2 regions of the Carnobacterium sp. FSL E2-0243 genome follow, and region 2 is predicted to be linked to the other one. Evidence: predicted binding sites of a transcription regulator. Region 2 holds the regulator's gene; the other holds the start of a gene.
What was found. The regulator CtsR, encoded in region 2, represses protease genes until heat stress. The targets are predictions, from matches to a motif close to TTGGTCAAAAAAGGTCAAANA.

Region 1: the regulator CtsR is predicted to act here: its motif matches at 1,622-1,642, upstream of MHI00_RS05735 (ATP-dependent Clp protease ATP-binding subunit).

What each region holds. Positions count from the first base shown of each region.
Region 1 is NZ_JBBOPM010000001.1:1,223,963-1,227,369, reverse strand. It holds gene MHI00_RS05750 (phosphocarrier protein HPr) at 1-220, opposite strand, end outside; gene MHI00_RS05745 (hypothetical protein) at 392-592, opposite strand; gene MHI00_RS05740 (hypothetical protein) at 645-1,505, opposite strand; gene MHI00_RS05735 (ATP-dependent Clp protease ATP-binding subunit) at 1,698-3,407, shown strand, end outside.
Region 2 is NZ_JBBOPM010000001.1:310,648-314,054, forward strand. It holds rRNA gene MHI00_RS01430 (23S ribosomal RNA) at 1-98, shown strand, start outside; rRNA gene rrf (5S ribosomal RNA) at 355-470, shown strand; tRNA gene MHI00_RS01440 (tRNA-Val) at 508-583, shown strand; tRNA gene MHI00_RS01445 (tRNA-Lys) at 585-657, shown strand; tRNA gene MHI00_RS01450 (tRNA-Leu) at 700-784, shown strand; tRNA gene MHI00_RS01455 (tRNA-Thr) at 803-878, shown strand; tRNA gene MHI00_RS01460 (tRNA-Gly) at 915-986, shown strand; tRNA gene MHI00_RS01465 (tRNA-Leu) at 1,041-1,129, shown strand; tRNA gene MHI00_RS01470 (tRNA-Arg) at 1,133-1,206, shown strand; tRNA gene MHI00_RS01475 (tRNA-Pro) at 1,255-1,328, shown strand; gene MHI00_RS01480 (CtsR family transcriptional regulator) at 1,552-2,013, shown strand; gene MHI00_RS01485 (ATP-dependent Clp protease ATP-binding subunit) at 2,044-3,407, shown strand, end outside.

The sequences.
Region 1 (3,407 bases), 910 kb from region 2:
TAGCTTCAGCTTCGTCAGCACCTTCAGCAGTAATCACAACATCAGCACCTTGGCCAACACCAAGTGACATAACGCCCATGATTGATTTTAAGTTTACTGATTTACCTTTGTATTCTAAGTTAATATCTGAATTGAATTTGCTTGCTGTTTGCACTAATAATGTAGCTGGACGTGCATGGATCCCTGTATCTGCTACTACATGAAATTCGCGTTTTTCCATAATAATAAGTCTCCCTCAAAAAAAGTATTTTTTTTTTAGAATTACCTTCAAAACCGACTTAAAAACCTATTAAAATAACGATTTTTAAATAAGGAATCAAAAATAACCCTTTCATCTTTACAGATTAACATTTTTTGCAACATTCTACAACTATTTTTTGCTTTTCTTTACTTACATATTCGATTTTTCTATTGGAACCAACCGATAAACAACTTCACCATGTAGTTTTGCTTCCCCTATAATTTCATCTTTTCTAGGGTGGCTTAACCAAATTGTTCTGAAAGTCATAAAATCTTCTTTCTTCACAAGCAACTCTTGAATTTGACCATCGACTAATTCTGTAACTTGTTTTTCCATTTCTTCATGTGACATGGGCAAGTCTCCTTCCTATATAATCTATTAAATTAACATAATTTCCTGATAGTTAAAACAATTTTTTCTTAAAAAAAGATGGCATTAACTGATTTAAATCAATTTCGTATCCCATTTTTGACTGGGTAAAAAGAAAATAGGTGAAACCATTAAAAAGGATATAGAGGAATACTGTCAACCAATTTAATGTATAAAACCCAACAATCATTGTACAAAATACAATGAGGCTATAAACACTAAGCGTTTGATAACTATATTCAGCACTAATTGTTTGTTTCCAATTTTCTGAAAGGACAAGGACGGACCAAATAAATAAATGCAGTAGCCCAACAATAAGTAGCCAGTTGAAATAAAAACGATAAGACCCTTCTCCGTAAATAAAAGACTCTCCTTGGAACCAACTATACCGTTTAAGATTTAGTAAACTTGGGGTTAATAAACGATGAATACTCATGGATGCCATAGTTGCACCCACAACATATATGACACCTTGACTTTTCAAACCGCGGATATAACGCGTAATTTGCTTCCATAAAAGATGACAGCTAACTATATTTATTAGCCAAAAAATAGCTAAATTAAAAGGAAGTAAATAGATTGTTGCTTCTCTTATGAAAAATGAATCTGCATGTACTGCAGAGCTTTCTAATAAGCCTACTCGTGAATTAAAAAGACTGAAGCGTTCAATCACAAAATTAATTCCTATCACAATACTTATAATGAATAAAGCTAGCCAAGTTGGGTACACAAGTAATAAGAAACCACTGACACAAAGTCCTCCTATTAAGATTATTCCTATGATATATAAAATGAAATAGGTTCTATTATCTGATGAAAATAATTGAAAAAGCAGTCCAATACTAGTCCAAAATATAAATAAACTAAATAAAATAGTTACTAACTTTTCTTTCATCTTTTACCCACTTCCTAATTTTGTTATCTCTAGTGTAGTAGATTTTAATGAAAAAGTAAAAGAGTTAAGCAAAGAACTTGAAAGTCAGTAAAGGTCAGTGTATAATATTAATCAGTAAGGTCAGTATTGGTCAACAAAAAAACTGACTTTCATTACATGGTTAATTAAACTACTGAAAGGTTGTGACTTTTTATGTTATGTCAAAACTGTAATCAACACGATGCCACAATTCATTTATATACAAGTATGAACGGCCAAAGAGGCCAGATAGATTTATGTCAAAATTGCTATCAAGAATTAAAAGCAGCTAAAGAACGAGGTGACTTAAAAATGAATCGCTCAAATAATACTCCTGATCCTTTTGGTCTAGGTGGCTTAGACGAATTATTTAAAGCTTTCCAAGCTGGCCAATCGCCACAAGGTCAACCTAATCCACAAATGATTCCTCCAACTCAATCAGGCGGAGGCGGAAAACGCCCTAATGGTCGTCAAGGTGGATTATTAGCCGAATACGGTACAAATTTAACGGATATGGCAAAAAACGGAGCTATTGATCCAGTTATTGGACGAGATAATGAAATTAAACGTGTGATTGAAATCTTAAATCGCCGTACTAAAAATAATCCTGTTTTAATCGGAGAACCCGGTGTTGGTAAAACAGCTGTGGTTGAAGGTCTTGCTCAAAAAATCATTGAAGGCGATGTTCCTCAAAAACTGATGGATAAAGAGGTTATACGTTTAGATGTGGCTAGTTTAGTCCAAGGAACAGGAATTCGTGGTCAATTTGAAGAACGGATGCAACAGCTGATGGATGAATTAAAGAAAAATCCACAAATTATTTTATTTATTGACGAAGTTCATGAAATTGTTGGCGCTGGTAGCGCTGAAGGTAGTATGGATGCAGGCAATATGTTAAAACCAGCATTAGCTCGAGGTGAACTTCAAATGGTAGGAGCAACAACTCTAAAAGAGTACCGGACCATTGAAAAAGATGCAGCACTAGAAAGACGTATGCAACCTGTTCGAGTGGATGAACCAACCGCCGAAGAAACGATTACGATTCTAAAAGGAATTCAAAAGAAATATGAAGATTACCATCAAGTTGGGTATACAGATGCAGCGATTGAAAGTGCAGTAACATTATCAAGTCGTTACATTCAAGATCGTTTCTTGCCTGATAAAGCCATCGATTTACTTGATGAAGCTGGTTCTAAGAAAAATTTGACTATTCAAACAGTCGATCCAAAAATCATTGAAGACAAAATTGCTGATGCAGCATCTCAAAAACAAGCTGCCTTACAACAAGAAGACTATGAAAAAGCCGCTTATTATCGTGATCAAGCTGCTAAATTAGCTGCAATGCGTGATCAACAACAACCGGATACTGAAAAACCGATTGTTACTGAAAAAGATATGGAACAAATTATCGAAATGAAAACAAATATTCCGGTCGGGGATATTAAAGAAAAAGAACAAGCTCAGTTGCGCAATTTAGCTGAAGATTTACAACAACATGTTATTGGTCAAAACGAAGCGGTGGAAAAAGTTTCCAAAGCCATTCGTCGTAGCCGAATCGGTCTCAATAAGAAAAATCGCCCAATTGGATCTTTCCTATTTGTAGGACCTACTGGAGTTGGGAAAACTGAATTAGCTAAGCAATTAGCTGTTGAACTATTTGGGACTGCTGATTCCATCATTCGTTTTGATATGAGTGAGTATATGGAAAAACACAGTGTCGCTAAACTTATCGGTTCACCACCAGGTTATGTGGGTTATGATGAAGCTGGTCAGTTAACAGAAAAAGTGCGCCGCAATCCATATAGTATCGTTTTACTAGATGAAATTGAAAAAGCACATCCTGATGTCATGCACATGTTCCTTCAAATTTTAGATGATGGACGT
Region 2 (3,407 bases):
AGTAAGACCCCTGAGAGATGATCAGGTAGATAGGTTGGAAGTGGAAGTACAGCGATGTATGGAGCGGACCAATACTAATCGGTCGAGGACTTAACCAAGAAATAAACGGTGAAGAACGTTTCCAAAACAATTACTTTTTAAACAGTTCCAGTTTTGAGAGATCAAACTCTCTACAACTAAATAATTGAATCGCAGTTTAGTGTCGATGTAACCATCAACCTAAACAAGCATTTTTTAACAAATTGCAAGCTAATCAAGGATGTAACTGAGCGAACCCCGGAATGCACTAGTGTGCATGAGGAGTGGAGTAAAGGAAACAGACGCAGAGTAGCGCCGCAAGTTGTAAAAAAATTGTGTGGTGGCGATAGCGAAAAGGATACACCTGTTCCCATGCCGAACACAGCAGTTAAGCTTTTCAGCGCCGAGAGTAGTTGGGGGTTTCCCCCTGTGAGGGTAGGACGTTGCCACGCGGATTCAATACATTTAGTCAAAATATCCATTCATTTTGGGGGTTTAGCTCAGTTGGGAGAGCATCTGCCTTACAAGCAGAGGGTCAGCGGTTCGAGCCCGTTAACCCCCACCATGAGTCATTAGCTCAGTTGGTAGAGCATCTGACTTTTAATCAGAGGGTCGTAGGTTCGAATCCTACATGACTCATAACTAAACATTTTAAATGAATAGTTAGCTGCCCTTTTTTGCGCGGGTGTGGCGGAATTGGCAGACGCACTAGATTTAGGATCTAGCGTTGTAAGACGTGGGGGTTCAAGTCCCTTCACCCGCACCATAATTATTTTTTTATATAGCCGGCTTAGCTCAGTTGGTAGAGCATCTGATTTGTAATCAGAGGGTCGAGGGTTCAACTCCTTTAGCCGGCACCATTTTTATACTATTTCATTAAATAAAATATATGCGATGCGAAAGTAGTTCAGTGGTAGAACATCACCTTGCCAAGGTGGGGGTCGCGGGTTCGAACCCCGTCTTTCGCTTACTAGATTCGTCTAGCTTGCCCAGATTTCTTTGAAATCTGATCCACATTCCATGCCGGGGTGGCGGAACTGGCAGACGCACAGGACTTAAAATCCTGCGGTGAGTGATCACCGTGCCGGTTCGATTCCGGCCCTCGGCACCATTTGCACCCATAGCTCAATTGGATAGAGTACTTGACTACGAATCAAGCGGTTAGAGGTTCGACTCCTCTTGGGTGCATTTCTTTTTTTTTATAAAGAAAATAGGAACAATTACGATTCATACCCACGGGAAGTAGCTCAGCTTGGTAGAGCACTTGGTTTGGGACCAAGGGGTCGCAGGTTCGAATCCTGTCTTCCCGATAAAATGAACGATAAAAAATGATTTTAATTCCATTTTTGGAGTTAAAATCATTTTTTTTAATTGTAATTTTAGGAAATTAGCTGATCTGTGACATATTTTAACTGTTTTTTATAAAAATATTGTAGAAATAAGTAGACTTGCTTTTCAAATCTATTATTTTCTCGTATAATTAAAGTCAGTATTAGTCAAAATCTAATAAAATATTTTTAAAGGAGGAGACTCATGCAAAATCAAAATATGTCTGATATTATTGAGGCCTATTTGAAACAAGTTTTAACTGCCCATGAACAAATTGAAATTCGGCGTAGTGAAATGGCTAATCAATTTAATTGTGTGCCTTCTCAAATTAATTATGTAATTAACACGCGCTTTACCATCCAACAAGGTTATCTAGTTGAAAGTAAACGCGGTGGTGGTGGATACATTAGAATTATTAAAGTAAAATTATTAGACAAAGCAGAAATGCTCGATGCCATGATTCAAATTATTGGCGATAAAATTTCACAAAAAGATGCCTATTCAATTGTTCAAAAGTTATATGAAGATGATATGTTAACAAAACGTGAGGCAACTCTAATCCTTTCTGCAATGGAAAAACCAGTCTTAACTTTGTGTGGGAAATTAGAAAATGAATTGCGAGCTCAAATTTTAATTGCATTCTTAAATAATCTAAGATATGAGTAACTATTACGTTAAATGATGGAGGTACGATTTATGGATGAATTATTCACTGAAAAAGCTAAGCTAGTTTTAATACTTGCCCAAGAAGAGGCTAAAAATTTCCGTCATCATTCAGTTGGCACAGAGCATATTTTATTAGCTCTAGTTGTTGAACAAGATGGGATGGCTGGGAAAACATTACGACAATTTGCCGTAAACGAACAAGATGTCCGTGAAGAAATTGAACATTTCACAGGTTACGGCACCATGAAAAATGTTCCTAAAAATGCTTTGCTACCGTACTCTCCTCGTGCGAAACAAGTGATTACATTTGCAACCGATGAGGCTAGACGCTTGGGTGCACCTTTGGTTGGAACGGAGCATTTGTTATTAGGTTTATTACGCGAAGAAGAAATCCTTTCTTCAAAAATTTTAAGTAATCTAGATGTTAGTTTAAATAAAACGCGCCAACTATTATTGAAGAAAATCGGTGTCTCCGACGTTAACGGGACTAAAGGAGCAAGACGCGGTCGTCAATCACCTAAACAAGCAACAGGTGGAACTCCTACGTTAGATTCATTAGCACGAGATTTAACAGCACTTGCTAAAGAGGGTAAAATGGATCCAGTTGTGGGTCGGCATAAAGAAGTTCACCGCTTAATTCAAGTTTTGAGCCGCCGAACTAAAAATAATCCAGTTTTAGTAGGTGAACCAGGAGTTGGTAAAACAGCTATTGCAGAAGGTTTAGCGCAAAAGATTATCAATGGTGAAGTACCCAAAGATATGGCTAAAAAACGTTTGATGATGCTAGATATGGGATCTATGGTAGCTGGTACTAAGTATCGTGGTGAATTTGAAGATAGAATGAAAAAAGTTATTGAAGAAATCTATCAAGATGGCCAAGTCATTTTATTTATTGATGAATTACACACCCTAATTGGTGCAGGTGGAGCTGAAGGCGCTATTGATGCTTCAAACATTCTAAAACCTGCCTTAGCCCGTGGTGAGTTACAAACCATTGGTGCTACGACTTTAGATGAATATCAAAAATATATTGAAAAAGATGCTGCATTAGAAAGACGTTTTGCGCCTATTACTGTTGATGAACCAACTCCGGAAGAGGCTGAGGAAATTCTTTTAGGTCTTCGTTCACGGTATGAGGAACATCATGGTGTGGAAATTACAGACGAAGCTATCCATGCTGCTGTCCAATTTTCAACTCGCTACATTACATCTCGACAATTGCCAGATAAAGCAATTGATTTAATTGATGAATCAGCTGCTAAAGTTCGGTTAGATGTTTCTGATAAACCAACTCCAGTTGCTGTAGCAGTTGCAGAATTAGATCAACTTGTAAATGATAAAGAACTGGCTATTCAAATGCAAGATTTTGAAAAAGCTGCCGCTATTCGGACGAA